4 regions of the Nocardiopsis nanhaiensis genome follow, and region 4 is predicted to be linked to each of the others. Evidence: predicted binding sites of a transcription regulator. Region 4 holds the regulator's gene; each other region holds the start of a gene.
The links. The regulator LexA, encoded in region 4, represses DNA repair genes until DNA is damaged. The targets are predictions, from matches to a motif close to TCGAACANNTGTTCGA.
Positions count from the first base shown of each region.

Region 1: the regulator LexA is predicted to act here: its motif matches at 3,361-3,376, upstream of ruvC (crossover junction endodeoxyribonuclease RuvC).
Region 2: the regulator LexA is predicted to act here: its motif matches at 1,518-1,533, upstream of recA (intein-containing recombinase RecA).
Region 3: the regulator LexA is predicted to act here: its motif matches at 3,182-3,197, upstream of ACYVD1_RS28335 (enoyl-CoA hydratase family protein).

Region 1 is NZ_BAAGZJ010000039.1:42,316-47,453, forward strand. It holds gene ACYVD1_RS19210 (tartrate dehydrogenase) at 1-900, opposite strand, end outside; gene ACYVD1_RS19215 (alpha/beta fold hydrolase) at 897-1,799, opposite strand; gene ACYVD1_RS19220 (LysR family transcriptional regulator) at 1,919-2,791, shown strand; gene ACYVD1_RS19225 (PPOX class F420-dependent oxidoreductase) at 2,825-3,250, opposite strand; gene ruvC (crossover junction endodeoxyribonuclease RuvC) at 3,396-3,944, shown strand; gene ruvA (Holliday junction branch migration protein RuvA) at 4,029-4,646, shown strand; gene ruvB (Holliday junction branch migration DNA helicase RuvB) at 4,656-5,138, shown strand, end outside.
Region 2 is NZ_BAAGZJ010000014.1:28,388-33,525, forward strand. It holds gene ACYVD1_RS09185 (DEAD/DEAH box helicase) at 1-1,122, opposite strand, end outside; gene ACYVD1_RS09190 (DUF3046 domain-containing protein) at 1,267-1,461, shown strand; gene recA (intein-containing recombinase RecA) at 1,643-3,856, shown strand; gene ACYVD1_RS09200 (regulatory protein RecX) at 3,849-4,472, shown strand; gene ACYVD1_RS09205 (S9 family peptidase) at 4,553-5,138, opposite strand, start outside.
Region 3 is NZ_BAAGZJ010000083.1:23,541-28,678, reverse strand. It holds gene ACYVD1_RS28350 (glutamine synthetase family protein) at 1-8, opposite strand, end outside; gene ACYVD1_RS28345 (FadR/GntR family transcriptional regulator) at 165-905, shown strand; gene ACYVD1_RS28340 (TIGR03767 family metallophosphoesterase) at 1,293-3,059, shown strand; gene ACYVD1_RS28335 (enoyl-CoA hydratase family protein) at 3,212-3,961, shown strand; gene ACYVD1_RS28330 (CoA transferase subunit A) at 3,958-4,818, shown strand; gene ACYVD1_RS28325 (CoA-transferase subunit beta) at 4,815-5,138, shown strand, end outside.
Region 4 is NZ_BAAGZJ010000001.1:145,409-150,546, reverse strand. It holds gene ACYVD1_RS00680 (vitamin B12-dependent ribonucleotide reductase) at 1-2,178, opposite strand, end outside; gene nrdR (transcriptional regulator NrdR) at 2,341-2,829, opposite strand; gene lexA (transcriptional repressor LexA) at 3,508-4,239, shown strand; gene ACYVD1_RS00665 (alpha/beta hydrolase family protein) at 4,323-5,138, shown strand, end outside.

The DNA of each region.
Region 1 (5,138 bases), on a different contig from region 4:
CGCCGACCACAGGGCGCCCAGCGGGTTGGCGGCGCCCTTCCCCGCGATGTCGGGGGCTGACCCGTGCACCGGTTCGAACATGGACGGGTACTCCCGCTCCGGGTTGAGGTTGGCGGACGGGGCGATGCCGATCCCGCCCGCCACCGCCGCGGCGAGGTCGCTCAGGATGTCGCCGAACAGGTTCGATCCCACGATCACGTCGAACCGCTCCGGGTCCAGGACGACCTTGGCGGCGAGCGCGTCGATGTGCTCCTGCTCCCAAGCCACGTCCGGGTGGTGCCCGGCCCGCTCAGCGACCAGCTCGTCCCAGAACGGCATGGTGTGCACGATCCCGTTGGACTTGGTGGCCGAAGTCAGCTGACCGCCGCGCTGCTCGGCGAGGTCGAAGGCGTACTCCAGGACCCGCTCCACCCCGCGCCGGGTGAACACCGACTCCTGGACGACGGTCTCCTCCGGTGAACCCTCGTAGATCCTTCCGCCGATGCTCGAGTACTCACCCTCGTTGTTCTCCCGGACGACTACGAAGTCGACCTCACCGGGCAGCGCCCGGCCGACCGGGCTCGGCACGCCCTCCAAAACTCTGATGGGCCTGAGGTTGACGTACTGCTGGAAGCCGCGGCGGATGGGAATGAGCAGCCCCCACAGGGAGACGTGGTCCGGCACCCCCGGCCAGCCCACAGCGCCCAGCAGGACGGAATCGTGGTGCCGGATCTGGTCGAGCCCGTTCTCCGGCATCATGGCGCCCTCGGCTAGGTAGCGCTCGCAGGACCAGTCGAACTCGTCGTAGGCGAGGCCGAAGCCGTGGTGGGCGGCGATCCTGTCCAGGACGGCGAGGGCGGCGGGCGTGACCTCCTTGCCGATCCCGTCGCCGGGGATCGTGGCGATGCGGTACTGCTTCATGGGGACTCCAAGTGGTGGTGGCGTAGGAAGTCGGCGAGTTCGGTTGCGGTTGCCTCGGGTGCTTCCTCGGGCACGTAGTGGTCGCAGGCGAGGGCCCGGCCCCGTACGTCCGATGCGTACTCCGCCCAGGCCTGAAGCACGTCGTAGCTGCGGCCGACGAAGCTCTGCTCCCCCCACAGCAGGAGGACGGGACAGTCGATGCGGCGCCCGGCGTCCTCGCGGTCGTGTTCGAGGTCGACGGTGGCGGCCGCCCGGTAGTCCTCGCAGGAGGCGTGGATTGCGGCGGGGTCGCTGAAGCAGCGGACGTACTCCTCGACCGCCGCCGGGTCGAAGGCGGCCCCGCCGTGGTGGCGGGCGTTCATGCGGGTCCGGACCCAGAACCCCGGGTCCTGTCCGATGAGGTGCTCGGGGATGCCGTTTCCGGCCGTCAGGAAGAACCAGTGGTAGTAGCCGGCGGCGAAGTCGGCGTCGGCGTTCTCGAACGAGTACCGGGTCGGGACGATGTCCAGGGCGGCGAAAGCGGTGACCGCCTCGGGGTGGTCCAGGGCCAGCCGGTGCCCGGCCCTGGCTCCCCGGTCGTGGCCGACGACGGCGAAGCGGTCGTACCCGAGCTCGCGCATGACGAGGAGCTGGTCGCGCGCCATCGAGCGCTTGGAGTAGGGGAGGTGGCTGGCATCGGAGGCGGGTTTGCCGCTGTCCCCGTAACCGCGCAGGTCGGTGAGGACGACGGTGAACCGTTCCGCCAGTACGGGGGCGACCCTGTGCCAGATGAGGTGGGTCTGGGGATAGCCGTGCAGGAGCAGGACCGGAGGCCCGGCTCCGGCGACACGGACGCTGATGCGTACCCCGTCAGCGTCTACGGTTCGCCGCGAGAAGCCGGGGAGAAGTCGGTCGCTCATGCCCCGATCCCAGCAGCCCGGGCGGGGCGGCGTCCAAGACCGGTTATCGATCGCTCTTATAAGCTGAACTTATAGGACGAGCCGGGGCGAACCCGGTCAGGCAGGTTCGGGGGAGCACAGTGGACGTTCGGCAGCTGGAGTACTTCCTGGCCGTCGTCGACCACGGCGGGATGAACCGGGCCGCGGCCGCCCTCCACCTTTCCCAACCGTCCCTTTCACAGGCGATCCGCGCCCTGGAACGAGACCTGGGAAGTGACCTCTTCCACCGCATCGGCCGCCGCGTCGTACTCAGCGACGCTGGACACGCCCTCGTCGGCCCCGCACGCGAGTCGGTACGCGGACTCGATCTGGCCAGGTCGGCGGTGGAGGCCGTCCAAGGGCTTCGAAGGGGCCGCGTGGACGTGGCCGCGCTGCCCACCCAGGCCATCGAGCCGCTCACCGGTCTGGTCGCCGGCTTCACCGAACGCCATCCCGAGGTTTCCGTGTCCATCCGGGGAGCCCTCACCAACCGGGACGCCGTCCAGATGGTGCGCACGGGCGCCTGCGAGCTCGGCGTGATCGCCACGGACGGCCCCTCGGCCGACGCCGACGTCCGCGTGTATCCCCTGGCCAAGCAGGCCTTCGTGCTGTTGGCCCCGCGGGGCGGGCCCTTCCCGCAGGGCGAGCCGGTCCCCGTCGTCGACCTCGCCGGGCGGCGCCTCATCGTCGGTCACCGGGGCTCGGGCATGCGCCGATTCGTCGACCGCCTGCTCTCCGAAGGGCTGGACGCGCACATCGCGGTGGAGAGCGAACACCGGGTGTCGATCCTGCCGCTCGTCCTGGACGGCGCCGGTTTCGCCGTAGTCACCGATGCCTGGCGGGCCCTCGCCGAACAAGCCGGGGCGCTGGTCCTGGACCTGGTGCCCACAGACCACCTGGAAGTGGCGCTGATCAGCCGCAAGGGCCCGCTCACCGCGGCGGCCGAGGCCTTCCTCGACCACGCCACAGCCTGACCGGCTCGGACGGGTCCGGACCAGCTGTTCGAGTCAGCCGGTCATATCCAGGCCGGCGATCACCTTTGTCGGGCGCACACGCACCACAAGCTCGCCGGGGACGCCGTTGCGCCGGCCGAACTCCTCGGCCCGCTCCGGCCCCATGTACCGCCGGGCGATCTCCGTCGCGGTACGCAGCAGTTCGCCGGGGTCCTCGGAGACTTCCGCCTCGCCCTGGACCTGAACGAAACCGAACGGCGGCTCCTCCAGGTCCACCACCAGCGCCAGCCGTGGGTCACGGGCGAAGGCCCTGCCTTTGGCACTGTCCCTGCCGGTGTTGAACACCAGCCCGTCACCGTCGATGGTGAACCAGATCGGCGCCACCAAGGGGCGGCCGTCCGCGGAGGTGTAGGCGACCTTGCCCGTCCGGGTGCCTTGGAGCAGGAATGCGCGGACCTTGGGATCGGAGAGTGAGCTCATCGCCCCAACCTAGATCGGTACCCTGTCGCCACCCGGGCCCGACACGCTCGGCCAGGGCCAACACGCCCTGTGGGACGGCGGTTCGCGTCGCCGCCCACCGCTAGCATGGTGCGAACGGGCGTTCGAGAAGAGAGACGGTGGCAACGTGCGCGTGCTGGGAATCGACCCGGGGCTGACCCGGTGCGGCATCGGTGTCGTGGAGGGGGCCATCGGTCGCCCCCTGCGCCTCCTGGGCGCCGACGCCGTCCGCACCGCCTCGGACACCGAACTCCCGCAGCGGTTGGTCGCCATCGAACGCGGCATCGAGGAGTGGCTGGACAAGTACGAGCCCGATGCCGTCGCCGTCGAGCGCGTCTTCGCCCAGCACAACCTCAGCACCGTGATGGGCACCGCCCAGGCCAGCGGGATCGCCCTGGTCTGTGCCGCCCGCCGCGGCCTGCCCGTGGCCACCCACACCCCGAGCGAGGCCAAGGCCGCCATCAGCGGCAACGGCCGCGCCGACAAGAAGCAGGTCGGCGGCATGGTGGCGCGTATCCTCGGACTGGACGGGCCACCCAGGCCCGCCGACGCCGCGGACGCGGTGGCCCTGGCCATCTGCCACATCTGGCGCGGCGGGGCCCAGGCGCGGGTCGCCCAGGCCCAACAGGACTTCGCCCGCAAGGTGGAACTGGCCCGCCGCGCGCGCGGCCGCTAGGACCGGCCACCGGACCCGGGCAGCAACAGGCAGCAGTACCGCCCCCAGGAAGGAGACGGGCACCCCTCCAGGTGCCCACACGAGATGATCGCGTTCCTCACCGGCCGGGTGGCCGCACGCGGCGCGGGCAGCGCCGTCATCGACGTCGGCGGCGTCGGGATGACCGTACAGTGCACCCCCTCCGCCCTGTCCCGCCTGCACGTGGGGGAGGAGGGCACCGTCGCCACCAGCCTCGTCGTCCGGGAGGACTCCCTCACCCTCTTCGGGTTCGCCGACGACGACGAGAAGCACCTCTTCGAACAGCTTCAGACCGCCTCCGGCATCGGCCCGCGCATCGCCCTGGCCATGCTCGCCGTGCACAGCCCCGACAGCCTCCGCCAGGCCGTGTCCTCCGAGGACACCGCTGCCCTGACCCGGGTGCCCGGTATCGGCAAGAAGGGTGCGCAGCGCATCGTCCTGGAACTGCGCGGCAAGATCGACGCGCCCGTCCTGACCGACGGCACCCTGCCCCCCACCGACGCCCCCAACGGCTCCGAGCCGGGCGGCGCCTGGCGCGGGCAGGTCGTCTCCGGCCTGGTCAACCTCGGCTGGTCGGCCAAGGACGCCGAGGCCGCCGCGGCCTCCGTCGCCGCCGAGGCCGAGGAAACCAGCGACGTCACCGTCCTCCTGCGCAGCGCCCTGCGCAGCCTCAGCCGCGCCTAGGAGTTGACCATGCACGAACGCGACGCGGTCTCGCCCGAGGCCGACGTGGACGACCACCAGATCGAGGGAGCGCTGCGGCCCAAGGCCCTCAGCGAGTTCGTCGGTCAGCACCGGGTGCGCGAACAGCTCTCCCTGGTCCTGCACAGCGCCCAGCGCCGCAACCGCGCCCCGGACCACATCCTCATGTCCGGCGGCCCCGGTCTGGGAAAGACCACCTTGGCCATGATCATCGCCGCCGAGCTCAGCGCGCCCCTGCGCATCACCTCGGGGCCCGCGATCGAGCGGTCCGGGGACCTCGCGGCAGTGCTGTCCACGCTCCAGGAGGGCGAGGTGCTCTTCCTCGATGAGATCCACCGCATGGCCCGCCCGGCGGAGGAGATGCTCTACGTCGCCATGGAGGACTTCCGGGTCGACGTCATCGTCGGCAAGGGGCCCGGCGCCACCGCCATCCCGCTCGACATCGCCCCGTTCACCCTGGTCGGCGCCACCACC
Region 2 (5,138 bases), on a different contig from region 4:
GGACGTGGCCACCACGCACCGCAGCCGCCCCGCCTTCAGGTCGTCCTCGATCACCGCCCTCTCGGCCTTCGACATGGAACCGTGGTGGGCGCGGGCGATCACCGCTTCACCGCCCCGGCTCTGCTCGGACTGGCCGGTGACCTGGGCGGCGACCTCCTCCGGCGGGAGCCCGCCAGCGCCGCCCCGTTCGCCGTACAGGTCGTTGAGGCGGGCACACAGCTTCTCGGCGGTCCGGCGGCCGTTGGTGAACACGATCGTCGACCGGTGCTCCTCCACCAGCTCCAACACCCGGCGCTCCACGTGCGGCCACACCGAACCCCGGCTCATGGTGTTGCCCGCCCGCGGGTCCGGCGGCACCCCCTCGGGCGAAGGACCGCCCGGCTCGTCCAGGTCCGGAACCGGAGCCTCCACCCGCAGGTCCATGTGCGGGGTGTCCGGCGGCGCCACGACCGTGGCCCCGCCCAGGTACTCCGCCACGGTCTCCCGGGGGCGCACGGTCGCGGACAGACCGATCCGCTGGGCGGGCCGGTCCAACAGGGCCGCCAACCGCTCCAGGCTCAGGGCCAGGTGGGCGCCGCGCTTGGTCCCCGCCAGGGCGTGCACCTCGTCGACGATCACCGTCTCCACCCCGGACAGGCCCTCGCGGGCCTTGGAGGTCAGCACCAGGAACAGGGACTCCGGTGTGGTGATGAGCACGTCCGGCGGACGCGCCGCCTGCCGGCGCCGCTCCTGGGCCGGGGTGTCCCCGGTGCGCACCCCCACCGTGACCGGCGAGAGCTCCTCGCCGGAGGCCTCGGCCGCCGCCGCGATCCCGGCCAGCGGCCGCCGGAGGTTGCGCTCCACGTCCACAGCAAGGGCCTTCAGCGGCGACACGTACAGCACGCGGCAGCGCCGGGACCGGTCCTCGGGGACTGGCGCGTGGGTGAGCCGGTCCAGGGACCAGAGGAAGGCCGACAGGGTCTTTCCGGAACCGGTCGGCGCGACGACCAGGGTGTTGCGTCCCTCGGAGATCGCCTGCCAGGCCTGGGCCTGGGCCGTGGTGGGGCCGCCGGGGAAGGCCTGGTCGAACCAGGTCCGCGTCGAGGCACCGAAGGGTTCGAGCGGGTTGGTCGCAGGGGTCATGCCGCCAGTCTGGCGAAGGGTTCGGACAGAACGGGGGAGGACACCCGGGGACGCAGACGGCTGGGACCGGGGTAGCGGGGTGAGACCGGCCCCATCCTGTGGACCGGGCCGCGCGGGTCCGTTCCATCACCCATACTGATGGCGATGAGACTCACCCTTTTCTGGCGCAGCATGCACGAGCAGTTCGGCGAGGCCTACGCGGAGAGCCTCGCCAAGGACTACGTCATCGAAGGGCTCGGATCCCGGACCGTCAACCAGGCGCTGTCCGACGGGATCGGGCCCAAGGAGGTGTGGCGGGCGGTGTGTGACGCGTTCGACCTTCCCGCCTCCGCCCGCTGACCTCGGCCGAGGCCCGACACAAGAAGATCCGACACGGCAGGGGTCTGTCCCGGCATTCGAACAGGGGTTCGGGTAGTCTGGGTTTTCCACAGGCCGACGAGGAGCGTCGCGATTGTCGTAGCGACCGCGTAGCGTCAGGCCCATTATGAAGAAAAAGGCATCGACCCAACAGGGGAACCCCGTGGCATCTGGAGACCGAGACAAGGCTCTCGAGACAGCGCTCGCGCAGATCGAGCGGCAGTTCGGCAAGGGCTCCGTCATGCGCCTGGGCGACGACGACCGCCCGCCGATCGAGGCGATCCCCACCGGAGCCATCGCCCTGGACGTCGCCCTCGGTATCGGCGGCCTGCCCAAGGGCCGGGTCGTGGAGGTATACGGACCGGAGAGTTCGGGGAAGACGACCGTCGCCCTGCACGCGGTGGCCAGCGCCCAGAAGATGGGCGGTATCGCCGCCTTCGTCGACGCCGAGCACGCTCTCGACCCGGTGTACGCCAAGAAGATCGGTGTCGACACCGACAACCTCCTCCTCTCCCAGCCGGACACCGGTGAGCAGGCGCTGGAGATCGTCGACATGCTCATCCGCTCGGGCGCCGTCTCCATCATCGTCATCGACTCCGTGGCGGCCCTGGTGCCCCGCGCTGAGATCGAGGGCGAGATGGGCGACAGCCACGTCGGCCTGCAGGCCCGCCTCATGTCCCAGGCACTGCGAAAAATCGCCGGCGCATTGAGTTCCACCGGAACGACCGCCATTTTCATTAACCAGCTTCGTGAAAAAGTCGGCGTGATGTTCGGCTGCATGCATTACAATACCCGCGTGACATTGGCCGATGGCACGCAGGAGAAGATCGGCAAGATCGTCAACCAGAAGATGGACGTCGAGGTTCTCTCCTACGACCCCGAGCGGGACGAGGTCGTTCCGCGTCGCGTCGTCGACTGGTTCGACAACGGTGTGGCCGACCATTTCCTCCAATTCACTGTGGCGCGGTCGGGGAAGAACGGTCGTTCGCAGTTCGCCGCGACCCCCAACCACCTCGTGCGGACCCCGGGCGGCTGGCGGGAGGCCGGAGAGCTCCTCCCCGGCGACCGTGTGCTGACTTCGCAGACGCATTACCTGAACGAGCAGCAGCGGCAGGTGGTCTTCGGCGCCCTCATGGGGGATGGAAACCTCTCCCCGAACACGCGGGGGCGTACGGGTACCCGCTTCAGGATGGGCCAGGGAGCAGCACAGGCTGACTACCTGGACTGGAAGGTCTCCCTGCTGGGCAACATCGGGTGCACCCGGACCAGTAACGCCAAGGGTGCGGTCTTCGCCGACTTCACCCCTCTGCCCGAACTCGCCGAGCTCCGCGAGGCCGTGTACTTCGGAGATGGGAAGAAGCACCTGAACTGGGAGTTCATCAAGGCGCTCACCCCTTTGGCGCTGGCCGTCTGGTACATGGACGACGGATGCTTCACGGTGCGGTCCAAGGGGGCGCAAGGGCGCACCGAAGGCGGCAGCGGCCGTATCGAGATCTGCGTCGAGGCGATGAGCCCCGGTACCCGTGAGCGTCTCACCGACCACCTGCGCGACACCTACGGACTCGACGCCAAACTGGTCAAGCGTGGCCAGCGGGCCATCTCCTACATCCAGTTCAGTACCGCCGCCAGCGCCCAGTTCCAGGAACTGGTGGCACCGTACGTGCACGAGTCCATGGCCCACAAGCTGCTCCCGCGCTACCAGGACCAGTGCCAGGTGGTTCCCGAACTCGCTGAACCGGTTGATCGCCTGGTGGCCTCGCCGGTCCTGGACATCCAGGTCAAGCCGGAAACCCGCAGCATGCGCAAGTTCGACATCGAGGTGGAGGGCAACCACAACTACTTCGTCGACGGTGTCATGGTGCACAACAGCCCTGAGACGACGACCGGTGGAAAGGCGCTCAAGTTCTATTCCTCGGTGCGTTTGGATGTGCGGCGCATTGAAACTCTGAAGGACGGCACCGACGCGGTGGGAAACCGGACCCGCGTCAAGGTCGTGAAGAACAAGATCGCGCCGCCGTTCAAGCAGGCGGAATTCGACATCCTCTACGGCGTCGGGGTCTCCCGTGAGGGCAGCCTGATCGACCTGGGGGTCGAGCACGCGATCGTGCGCAAGTCCGGGGCCTGGTACACCTACGAAGGAACCCAGCTCGGGCAGGGCAAGGAGAACGCGCGCAATTTCCTGCGGGAGAACGTCGACGTGGCCCTTGAGGTCGAGAAGAAGATCAAGGAGAAGATGGGTATCGGCGGTGGTGACGACAGCGCCTCCACCACCGCCGAGGACAAGGACGCCAGGGCCGAACCGGCCAAGGACGAGGCCAAGGCCCCCGCCAAGCGGGCCTCCGCCAAGACCACCAAGGCGCCCGACCCGGATGCGTGAGCGGCGCCGGTCCCCTGACCGCACCGGGCAGGCCCAGGCCGACCCGGTGAGCGCCGACGACGGGTCCGTTCCGGACGGGCAGGACCCGTCCGGAACGGACCCCGAGGGCAAGGCCCGCGACAAGCTGGAGAGCAGGGCGAGGAACCTGGTCCTGCGGATGCTCACGCACTCGCCGCGCACCCGCGCCCAACTGGAGCGGTCCCTGTACCGCAGGGAGTACCCGGACGAGGTGGTGGAGTCGGTCCTCAACGGCCTCGACGAGGCCGGGCTGGTCGACGACGAAGCCTTCGCCCGAGCGTGGGTGTCCTCGCGCCAGCACAGCCGCCACCTGTCCCGCCGGGCCCTGTCGCGGGAGCTGCGTACCCGGGGCGTCGAGGAGGAGACCGTCCGCGAGGCGGTCGCGGAGGTCAGTGACGAGGACGAGCAGGACGGTGCCCGGTCCCTGGCCCGCAAGAGCCTGCGCGGCAGCCGGAACAAGGACGAGGAGGCCCGGATCCGCCGTGCTCTCGGCGCCCTCGGCCGCAAGGGCTACCCGGGCGGCCTCGCCTACCGGATCGTCCGAGAGGAACTCGAACGGGAGGGCCTGGACGTCGACCTCCCCGACCCGGAGTTCTGAACGCCCGGCGGTGAACCGCACCCTGCTTTCTGCGCCGCCGTTGACGAGGGCGCCCGCCGCCGACAGGCAGCGGGCACCCGTCAGTCCCGTTCGGCCGTTTCGCGGACCACCGGCTCACCGGTCCCGGCGGTGACCCCGGACTCGGGGGTGACCTCGGGCAGCTGCTCGGCGACCGGCAGGTCGTCGTCGCCGTCCTCTGCTTCCGGTGCGGTTTCGGGGCGCGGCTCCGGCGGCTCCGTGGTGAGCTCCAGCGGCTCCACCCCCGGCTCGAAGCCGAACACCCTGCCGTAGAAGGCCAGTTCGGCCTCCAAGGAGCGCACACGGGCTTCTTCGGTGCGGAAGCCGTGGGCCTCGCCCTCGAACTCCAGGAGTGCGTGCGGCACCTCGCGCTCACCGAGGGCCTTGGCCATCCTGTAGGCCTGGTCCGGGGTGACCACCGGGTCGTCCATGCCTTGGAGCAGCAGGACTGGGACGTCGATCTCCCCGATCCGGTTGATGGGGGAACGCTCCCTGTAGGTCTCGACGAAGCCCGGCAGCGAGCCGATCAGCGTGTCCAGGAAGCGCGACTCGAAGTCGTGCGTGGTCTCGGTCAGGCCCAGCAGGTCGGCCACACCGAAGTACGACACCCCGCAGGCGAACACGTCGCCGGTCAGGGCCAACAGCGCG
Region 3 (5,138 bases), on a different contig from region 4:
GTCCGCACCTGGGGCTCCTTGTCCGCGCCGCTGCGCATGGGAGTATGGTTCGAGTTCAAACCAATGGTGGAACATGCAATCAGGGGCGACCGGGCGTGTCAATGGGGTGGTATACCCGGAACACGGAAAATTTCCACCCATCACAGCAGCAATAAGGAACGAGCGTGAACCTTTCAACTGACGGGGTGTCCGGGGCGGCCACCGAGGCCGTGTTCCGCACGGTCCGGACCGTCAACCCGTTCGAGGAGACGGTGGAGCGGCTGCTGTCGGCGATCAGGTTGGGCGTGGTCGGACACGGGGAGCGCTTCCCCGCGGAGCGGGAGCTCGCCGCGCGGCTCGGGGTCAGCCGGATCATCCTGCGCGACGCGCTGCGCGCCCTCCAGGAGGCCGGGTACGTGGAGTCGAGGCGCGGCCGCTTCGGCGGCACCTTCGTCACGTACGTGCGCCCGAAACCGAGCCGGAGCGAGGCCCAGCGGGTGCTCCGCGACAGCGGCACGGACCTGGACGACCTGTTCACCCACCGGCGGGCCCTGGAGACCGGCGCCGCCGTGATGCTCGCGGAGACCGGGCTCACCCCCGCCCAGGAGGAGTTGCTCGCCGAACGGCTGGCAGCGGTGGAGGGTGCCGAGGTCGAGGACTACCGGCGCCCGGACACGGTCCTGCACCTGACGCTCGCCGAACTCACCGGTTCGGCCTCCCTGACCCGCGCGCTCACCGAGGTGCGCATGCGCGTCAACGACCTGCTCGACGCCATGCCCATGCTGGTCAGGAACCTGGAGCACAGCAACACCCAGCACCTGGAGCTGGTCCGGGCGGTCCGGGAGCACGACCCAGAGGGGGCCCGGCGGGCGGTGCGCGAACACCTGGCGGGCAGCGAGGCACTGATCAGGGGATTCCTGGCCTGAGCACGGCCACAGCGGAGGGCATCGGCTCAAAAGGCCACGATTGGCCGCATCCGGCCATACGTGAGAAGGACTCACCTTTGTGACGGGGCGCTGGCCCGTCGGCGAACAGTCCCCCACGGGCGAACGACGGGGCCGCGGACGCCCGGTTATCACTCCGCGTAGCACACCGGTGGCGTACCGCCCCGCGCTTTGGGCCGAACCGGTGATCGTACCCATCGGCTCGCCGGTCCCACGGAGCCGGGTCCACCGCAGGGGCACCGCACCCCGTTGCCCCGCGCCGCGGTCCCGGCCTTTAATGACGGCGCCCCCACTCACGCCCCCCCACTCACGACGACGCCCCCGCTCTACCCACAGGCCCCTGGCAGGGCCGAAAGGACCGCCGCACCCATGGCATCCCTCAACCGGCGCGGATTCCTCACGACGGCCACCGCGGGCTTCGGCTTGGCCCTGGGCCTCCCCGCGCTCCCTGTCTCCGCATCGACCCGCGACGGCCTCGTCCGCGAGACCCTCAAACGGGTCGTCAACCCCGAGGGCACGACCCTCGCAGAAGTCGCCACCGCCTCCGGTGACGGCTACCGGCTCCTCAGCGCCGGTCCCGGCTGGCCGATGGAGGTCCGTGAGGACTTGGTGGACGCGCAGTCCGGCCGCGACGACCGGCGCACCCCGCTGGCCGCCTTCGTCCAGTTCACCGACCTGCACATCATGGACGCGCAGAGCCCCGTGCGCTTCGAGTACACCCACCCGATCCTCGGCTCCAGCGCGCACCGCCCCCAGGAGTCGCTCTGCACCGTCGGGGCGTCCGCGCTGGTCGAGCGGGTCAACTCGCTGCGTTCGGGCCCCGTCACCGGGCGGGCGTTCGACTTCATGATGACCACCGGCGACAACACCGACAACCACGAGCAGATCGAACTCGACTGGCTCATGGCGGTGCTCAACGGCGGCGCCCTGACCCCCAACACCGGGGACCCGACGGGTTTCGAGGGGGTGCAGAACTGCGGCTCCGACCTGTACTGGCACCCCGACAGCGAACTCCTCGACCGCTACAAGGAGGAGGGCGGCTTCCCGTACCTACCGGGGTTCCTGGACGCGGCCATCAGCGAGTTCAGCGCGCCCGGCCTGAGCATCCCCTGGTATTGCACCGTGGGCAACCACGACAACACCCCTTCCGGCACCCTGCCCGCGGGCACGCTGACGGACTGCTTCACCGGCGACCGCAAGATCATGTTCGCCGACGGGGAGGTGGCCGACCAGGCGGCCGACGCGATGACCGACGAGGACCGGGCCGGAGATCTGCCCGACGAGGTGGAGCGCCTGGACGAGGACGGCACACTTGCCGCCTCTTCGGTGATCGCCACGGTCACCCCCGACGAGCGCCGCGCCCCCTTCGACACCGAGGGGTTCGTCGCGGCCCACCTAGACGAGGCCAACACCGGCCCCGGGCCGGTCGGGCACGGGTTCGGCGAGGCGAACGCTGACGGAGTGGACTGCTTCTACACCTTCGAGATCGCCGAGGGCGTCACCGGGATCAGCCTGGACACCACCACGCTCGCGGGCCTGGCCAACGGCTCCATCGGCAAGACCCAGTACGACTGGTTGGAGGACACCCTGCGCTCGGCGAGCTCGGTCTACTACGACCTGCTCGGCCGCCGCCAGACCCAGCAGGTGACCGACGAGCTGTTCGTACTGTTCAGCCACCACACCAGCGACACGATGAACAACCCGCTCCCGGACCGGCGCCGCCCCGCGGAGCCGCGCTTCATCGGCGAGATCCTGGTGGCCATGCTCAAGCGCTACCCCAACGTCCTGGCCTGGGTGAACGGGCACACCCACCACAACAAGGTGCGTGCGCACACCTCCAGCAACCCGGAGCGCGGGTTCTGGGAGATCAACACCGCCTCGCACATCGACCACCCGCAGATGGCGCGCAGCATCGAGATCGTGGACAACGACGACGGCACGATGTCGCTGTTCACCACGCTGCTGGAGGCCGACAGCCCGTACCGGGTCGACCACGGCGACTTCTCCGCGGCGGGACTGGCCTCGCTGTACCGGGAGCTGTCCCTGAACGACCTGTACACCGACCTCGCTGACGTCGGGGAGCCCGGCGACCGCAACGTCGAACTCCTGGTCTCCGCCCAGTACCCGGCCCGGTAAGCGTCCCCGCTTACTAAGCGACCCAGGTCAGCGCGGGCCCACCGGAGCAACCGGTGGGCCCGCGCACTCATCTGCCCCACTTCCGGCATGCCCCCTTCCCCCGGCTGCTGGTAGCATCAAATTCTAACAAACGTTTGGTGGGAAGGAAGTGCATGAGTATCTCCTCCACAAGGCACCCGAACGGGGTCGTCGAGATCGTGGTCGACGCCCCGCCGGTGAACGCGCTGACGGTACGCGGGTGGTACGACCTCGCCGACGAACTCACCGCCGCCGGCCGTGACCCCGCGACCCGCGCCGTCCTCCTCCGCGCGGAGGGCCGCGGCTTCAACGCCGGGGTCGACATCAAGGAAATGCAGCGCACCTCCGGCTTCGACGCCCTCGTCGGCGCCAACCGGGGCTGCTACGCGGCCTTCGCGGCCGTCTACGACTGCGAGGTCCCCGTGGTCGCCGCCGTCCAGGGCTTCTGCCTCGGCGGAGGCATCGGACTGGTCGGCAACGCGGACGTCGTGATCGCCGCGGACGACGCCCGTTTCGGCCTGCCCGAGGTGGACCGCGGCGCCCTCGGTGCCGCCACCCACCTGGCCCGGCTCGTCCCGCAGCACCTGATGCGCGCCATGGTCTACACCTGCCGCGAGGCGACCGCCGCCGAGCTGCACGCCTTCGGTTCGGTGCTGTCCGTGGTCCCGGGCGCCGACCTCCGCGACGCGGCCCTGGAGGTCGCGGTCCGCATCGCGGAGAAGGACCCCCACGTCATCCGGCGCGCCAAGGAGTCCCTGAACGGCATCGACCCGGTCGACGTCAAGCGCAGCTACCGGTTCGAGCAGGGGTTCACCTTCGAACTCAACCTGACCGGCGCCGGGGACCGGCACCGCGAAGCGTTCGCCGGATCGGAGACACGATGAGCGAGGCCACGATGGACAAGGTGAAGACACCCGACGAGATCGCCGGATCGCTGAGCGACGGGATGACGATCGGTATCGGCGGCTGGGGCTCGCGCCGCAAACCGATGGCGCTGGTCCGCGCGATCTGCCGCTCCTCCCTGTGCGACCTCACCGTGGTCTCCTACGGAGGCCCGGACGTGGGCCTGCTGTGCGCCTACGGCAAGGTGCGGCGCGTGGTCGCCCCGTTCGTCACCATGGACTCGGTGCCCTTGGAGCCCTTCTTCCGCTCCGCCCGCCAGAGCGGCGAGATCGAGTTCACCGAGTACGACGAGGGCATGTTCATGTTCGGCCTGCTCGCCGCAGCGCACCGGCTGCCGTTCCTGGCCACGCCCGTGGGCCGCGGTTCCGACGTGCTCCGCGTCAACCCCGGGCTGCGCACCGTCCGCTCCCCCTACCCCGCCACCGCCGCACCGGACGGCGAGGAGCTGGTAGCGATGCCGGCGCTCCGCCTCGACGCGGCGCTCGTACACATGAACCGGGCCGACCGGCGCGGGAACGGGCAGTACCTCGGTCCCGACCCCTACATGGACGACCTCTTCGTGAAGGCGGCGGAGAGCTCGTACGTGTCCTGCGAGCAACTGGTGGACTCCTTCACCGGGCCGGTCCAGTCCCTGCTGGTCAGCCGGTCGATGGTCACCGGGGTCGCGGAGACCCCCCACGGCGCGCACTTCACCACGTGCGAGCCCGACTACGGGCGGGACGAAGCCTTCCAGAAGCGCTACGCCGAGGCCGCCCGCGACCCGGAGCTCTGGCAGGAGTTCCGTGCGCGCTACCTGGACGCCGACGAGCCCACCTACCAGCGGGAGGTCAACCGATGACGACGACGCGAGCCGAAGTGTGCGTGACCGCCTGCGCGGACGCCTGGCGCGGTGACGGAGAGACCCTCGCCGCCGCCATGGGTACCTGCTCGGTCCTCGGGGCCAGGCTGGCCCGGCTCACCTTCGAACCGGACCTGCTCACCACGGACGGAGGGCCGCTCGTCAGCCGGGACACGCTGCCGCTGGGACGCACCGCGGACCCCGGCAGCGGCGAGGCCGAGGGGTGGCTGCCCTTCCGGGACCACCTGTGGCTCGTCCTGCACGGCCGCCGCCACGTCATGATGGGCGCCTCGCAGCTGGACCGCCGCGGCCGCAGCAAC
Region 4 (5,138 bases):
CAGCCGGCGGCGGACCGGGCGGACCACCTCCACAACCTGGGGGGCGTCCTCGGACTTGTCCTGGGTCTTGGCGGTGGACAGCGGCTGGCCGACCTTGCAGTTGTCGCGGTAGACCGCCAGGGCCTTCAGCCCCAGGCGCCAGCCCTCGTAGTAGATGTGCTCGAAGTCGGCGACCGTGGCCTCCTCGGGCACGTTCACCGTCTTGGAGATGGCACCCGAGAGGAACGGCTGGGCCGCGGCCATCATGCGCACGTGGCCCATGGGCTGGATGTACCGGCGGCCCATGGCGCAGTCGAACACCTCGTAGTGCTCGGGACGCAGGCCGGGCGCGTCCTCGACGTGGCCGTTCTCGGCGATGTACTCGACGATCGCCTCGATCTGCTCCTCCTGGTAGCCCAGGTTCCGCAGCGCGCGCGGGATCGCCTGGTTGACGATCTGCATGGAGCCGCCGCCGACCAGCTTCTTGAACTTCACCAGCGAGAAGTCCGGCTCGATCCCCGTGGTGTCGCTGTCCAGCATGAAGGAAATGGTGCCGGTGGGAGCGAGCAGGCTGGCTTGGGCGTTGCGCCAGCCGTTGCGCTCGCCGACCTTGAGGCAGTCCGCCCACTCCTTGGTGGCGGCGGCGTGGATCGGCCGCTCCAGGACGCCGACCGTGCGCAGGTCGTCGTTGGCGGCGGCGTGCTTGCGCATGACGCGCTTGTGCGCCTGCTCGTTGCGCTTGTAGCCGTCGTAGGGCCCGACGACGCCGGCCAGTTCCGCGCTGCGGCGGTAGGCGGTACCGGTCATCAGCGAGGTGATGGCGGAGGCGACCGCGCGGCCGCCGTCGGAGTCGTAGGCGTGGCCGGTCGCCATGAGCAGGGCGCCCAGGTTGGTGTAGCCGATGCCCAGTTGACGGTAGGCGCGCGTGGTGTCGCCGATCTGCTGAGTCGGGAAGTCGGCGAAGGTGATGGAGATGTCCATCGCCGTGATGACCAGCTCGGTGAGCTTGGTGAAGGTCTCCACGTCGAAGCTGTCGTCCTCGCGCAGGAACTCCAGCAGGTTGATCGAGGCCAGGTTGCAGGAGGAGTCGTCCAGGCTGAGGTACTCCGAGCACGGATTGCTTGCGCTGATTCGTCCGGTTTCGGGGTTGGTGTGCCAGTCCTGGATGGTGCTGTCGTACTGGATGCCCGGGTCGGCGCACTCCCACGCGGCCTTGGCCATGCGGTGGAAGAGGTCCTTGGCGTCCACGGTGGCGAGGACCTCGCCCGTGGTGCGGGAGGTGAGCCCGAACTCGGACCCGGTGTCGACGGCGCGCATGAAGGCGTCGGAGACCCGGACGGAGTTGTTGGCGTTCTGGTACTGGACGCTGAACATGTCGTCGCCGCCCAGGTCCACGTCGAAACCGGCGTCGCGCAGGGCACGGATCTTGTGCTCCTCGCGGGACTTGGTCTCGACGAACTCCTCGATGTCGGGGTGGTCGACGTCCAGCACGACCATCTTGGCCGCGCGCCGGGTGGCGCCGCCGGACTTGATGGTCCCGGCTGAGGCGTCGGCACCGCGCATGAAGGAGACCGGGCCCGAAGCGGTGCCGCCGGAGGTGAGCAGCTCCATGCTGGAGCGGATCCGGGACAGGTTCACACCCGCGCCGGAGCCGCCCTTGAAGATGATCCCCTCCTCCTTGTACCAGTCGAGGATCGACTCCATCGTGTCGTCGACGGAGAGGATGAAACACGCTGAGACTTGCTGCTGGGAGGCGGTGCCCACGTTGAACCAGACCGGCGAGTTGAAGCTGAAGAGCTGGTTGGCCAGCGCGTGCTTCAGCTCGTGGTCGAAGATCTCCGCGTCCTCTTCGGAGGCGAAGTAGCCGCTGGTGCGCCCGGTCTCGGTGTACATACCGACGACGCGGTCGATGAGCTGCTTGAGGCTCCACTCCCGCTCGGGGGTGCCGACGGCGCCGCGGAAGTACTTGCTCGCGACGATCTGGCTGGCGTTGACCGACCAGCTGGCGGGGAACTCGACGCCGCGCTGCTCGAAGTTGACGGTGCCGTCGCGCCAGTTCGTCATGACGACGTCGCGGCGCTCCCACTCGAGGGCGTCGTAGGGGTGTGTCCCCTCGGCCGTGAAGACCCGCTTCATCTTGAGGCCCTTGCGGGGCCCCTTGCCCTTGCGCCCCGCTGGGCCGCTGGTGGTTTCGGTCATGGTGGCGTCTCCCCGAAAATGCTCTTCGTGCGCGGACCGGAGGTGACCGCGCGGGCGTACTTGAAGGTCGGGGTGGTGCGGGCACGGTGGCGTGCTCTGTCGTCCCGTGTCAGACCACCCTGGGGCGGCTGGTCCCGGCGGCGCGCTCGACGCGCGGGGGCGCTACCCGGTGGAAGTCGTGTCGACCGCGGGAGTCTCCTCGTCCTCGCGGTCCTGGCGCAGGCTGGCGATCTCGGACTCGAAGTCGGCCAGGCTCTCGAAGCCCCGGTAGACGCTGGCGAAGTGCAGGTAGGCGACTTCGTCCAGGTCGCGCATCGGGCCGAGGATGGCGAGGCCGATCTCGTTGGCGGGCACCTCGGCCACGCCCCGGCCCCGGATCTCCTCCTCGACCTTCTGGCCGAGTTTGGCGAGGGCGTCCTCGGAGACCGGGCGGCCCTGGCAGGCTCGGCGCACCCCGGCGATGATCTTGGTACGGCTGAAGGGTTCGGTGACTCCGGAGCGCTTGGCGACCATCAGCAGGACGGTCTCCTGTGTGGTGAACCGGCGCTCGCAGACCGGGCAGGACCGCCGACGCCGGATGGCCGCGCCGTCATCGGTGGATCTGCTGTCGATCACCCGGGTGTCCGGATGGCGGCAGAACGGACAGTGCATCCCGGTTCACCTGCTTCCCTCTACCCGAACAACAACCCGTGACTCTACTAAACCACAACTTCTGGCCTGCTACCCCATGGGCAACACCAGATGTTGTGGTCGAACTTATGACCCCTGCGGCGTGTGCCGCAACCTTCCCCGCGGCGCGTTCCGCACACGACACGGCACCGCGACCGACGGGCCGCGATCGGGACACGGGAAGACGGGGCTCGGAGGCTTTCGGCACTGGGAGCCGCCTCCAAGGATAGAGGGCTGGGGCACCTGGCCTTCCGGACACCACACCCGCGGCATCGACCGGACCCCGCCCCACATGGGCCTTTCCGGCATCGGCACCCTCAGGACGCGGACGCGAGACGAACCCCATACCGGCCGGCGACCGGCCGGAGCACACTTCCCTGAAGATCGAGCCGGATCCTCTTGTGCCATTCGGGAGACAACGACGGGTGAACACGTGTACACACATAAGCGGGACCCGCCGGAAACGGGGATCGGAAATCCTCGGCAATACCCTGCGGACGCTCGAACGCTTGTTTGATATCACCGTGTGCAACGACTAATGTTGAGCTTGACTTAACGCCGGATTCGCCACCCCGTGGACCACCAGGTCGGCGCGGTCGCGGGTCGGCACTGGCCACGCTTGCAGGCCCTGACCGAACCGAATGCCGAGGAGGCCCGGCCGTGCCGGAGGAGAATCCCGGAGCCGTCGGCTCCGGACCCACCACTGTTCTTTCGCCCGTGGGTGGCACGGGCACTGACACGCCCGACTCCCCCAAACTCACCGCGCGCCAGCAGAGCGTTCTCAACTGCATTCAGCGGTACGTCCGGGAGCGGGGCTATCCGCCGTCCATCCGGGAGATCGGTGACACGGTCGGCCTGTCCAGCCCGTCCAGCGTGGCGCACCAGCTCAAGGTCCTCCAGCGCAAGGGCTACCTGCACCGGGACCAGAACCGGCCGCGCGCCGTCGAGCTGCGCAGGCCCGGCCGCGATACCGGGCAGTCCCTTACCCCGGAGGAGCTCACCGCTGAGTCCACCCGCGCGGCCTCGGTGCCGCTGGTCGGCCGGATCGCCGCCGGTGGGCCGATCCTGGCCGAGGAGGCAGTCGAGGACGTGCTCGCCCTGCCCCGCCAGCTCGTCGGCGAGGGGCGCCTGTTCATGCTCACCGTGGTCGGTGACTCCATGATCGACGCCGCCATCACCGACGGTGACATGGTGGTGATCCGCCAGCAGCAGGACGCGGAGAACGGCGACATCGTGGCGGCGCTGCTGGATGACGAGGCGACCGTGAAGGTGCTGCACCGCGACAAGGACGGGCACGCCTGGCTGATGCCCCGCAACGAGGCCTACGAACCGATCAGCGGCGACGACGCGACCATCCTCGGCAAGGTCGTCACCGTGATGCGCCGGGTCTGAGCCCCGACCGTGCGGCGGGGGCGGTGCCCCGCCGCCAGCACGTGAGCGACGGGGGCGGTCGGCGGGCCGATACGCTGAAAGGCGTGTCGACACCTGCCACCGCCTCCGCGCACCGCCCACCGTGCACCAGCGGCCGCGCCCGCTCACTCCTGCCCGCGCCCCGCGTCCTCCTGTCCGCGGCCGTGGCCGCCGCGACGCTGTTCGCCACGGCCTGCATGCCCACGGAGGACGGTCCGGAACTGCCCGGCGCGGCCGGGGACGAGCGCGAGGTCTCCTTCGAGGGCGCCGGGCTCACCGTCCCCGGTACCTTCACCTCCCCCGCGGAGGGCCGGGACGGCACCGTCCCCGGGGCGCTCATCATCTCCGGCAGCGGGCCCACCGACCGGGACGGCAACGGTCCGGAACGTCCCGAGGCCGACACCAACCTCAACCTCTCCCGTGTCCTCACCGGCGCCGGGGTGGCCACGCTGCGCTACGACAAGTTGGGCAGCGGCGACGAGGCGGACATGGACGAGTCCCAACAGGCGGCCATGGAGGGCGCGGTGGATCCGCTCGTCTTCGACGAGCAGATGGTCGCTGCCTACCAGGAGCTGCTCTCCCAGCCCGAGGTCGACCCTGAGCGCACCGTCGTCCTGGGACACAGCGAGGGTGCGCTGTTCGCGCTGCGCGCCCACGACCTCTTGGACGCTGATCCCGCACTGGTACTGGCTGCCCCTCCGGGCACCCGCATGTTGGACCTCATCGACCGCCAGGTCGCCGAGCAGGTCCGCATGGGTGAGGCCCAGGGCGGGCTCGAGGAGGCGGACGCCGTCGCGATGCTCTCCGACTCCCGGGCGGCCCGGGCCGCGATCCGCGCCGGTGAGGATCTGCCCGAGGAGGACGGGACCGGGCTCTTCAGC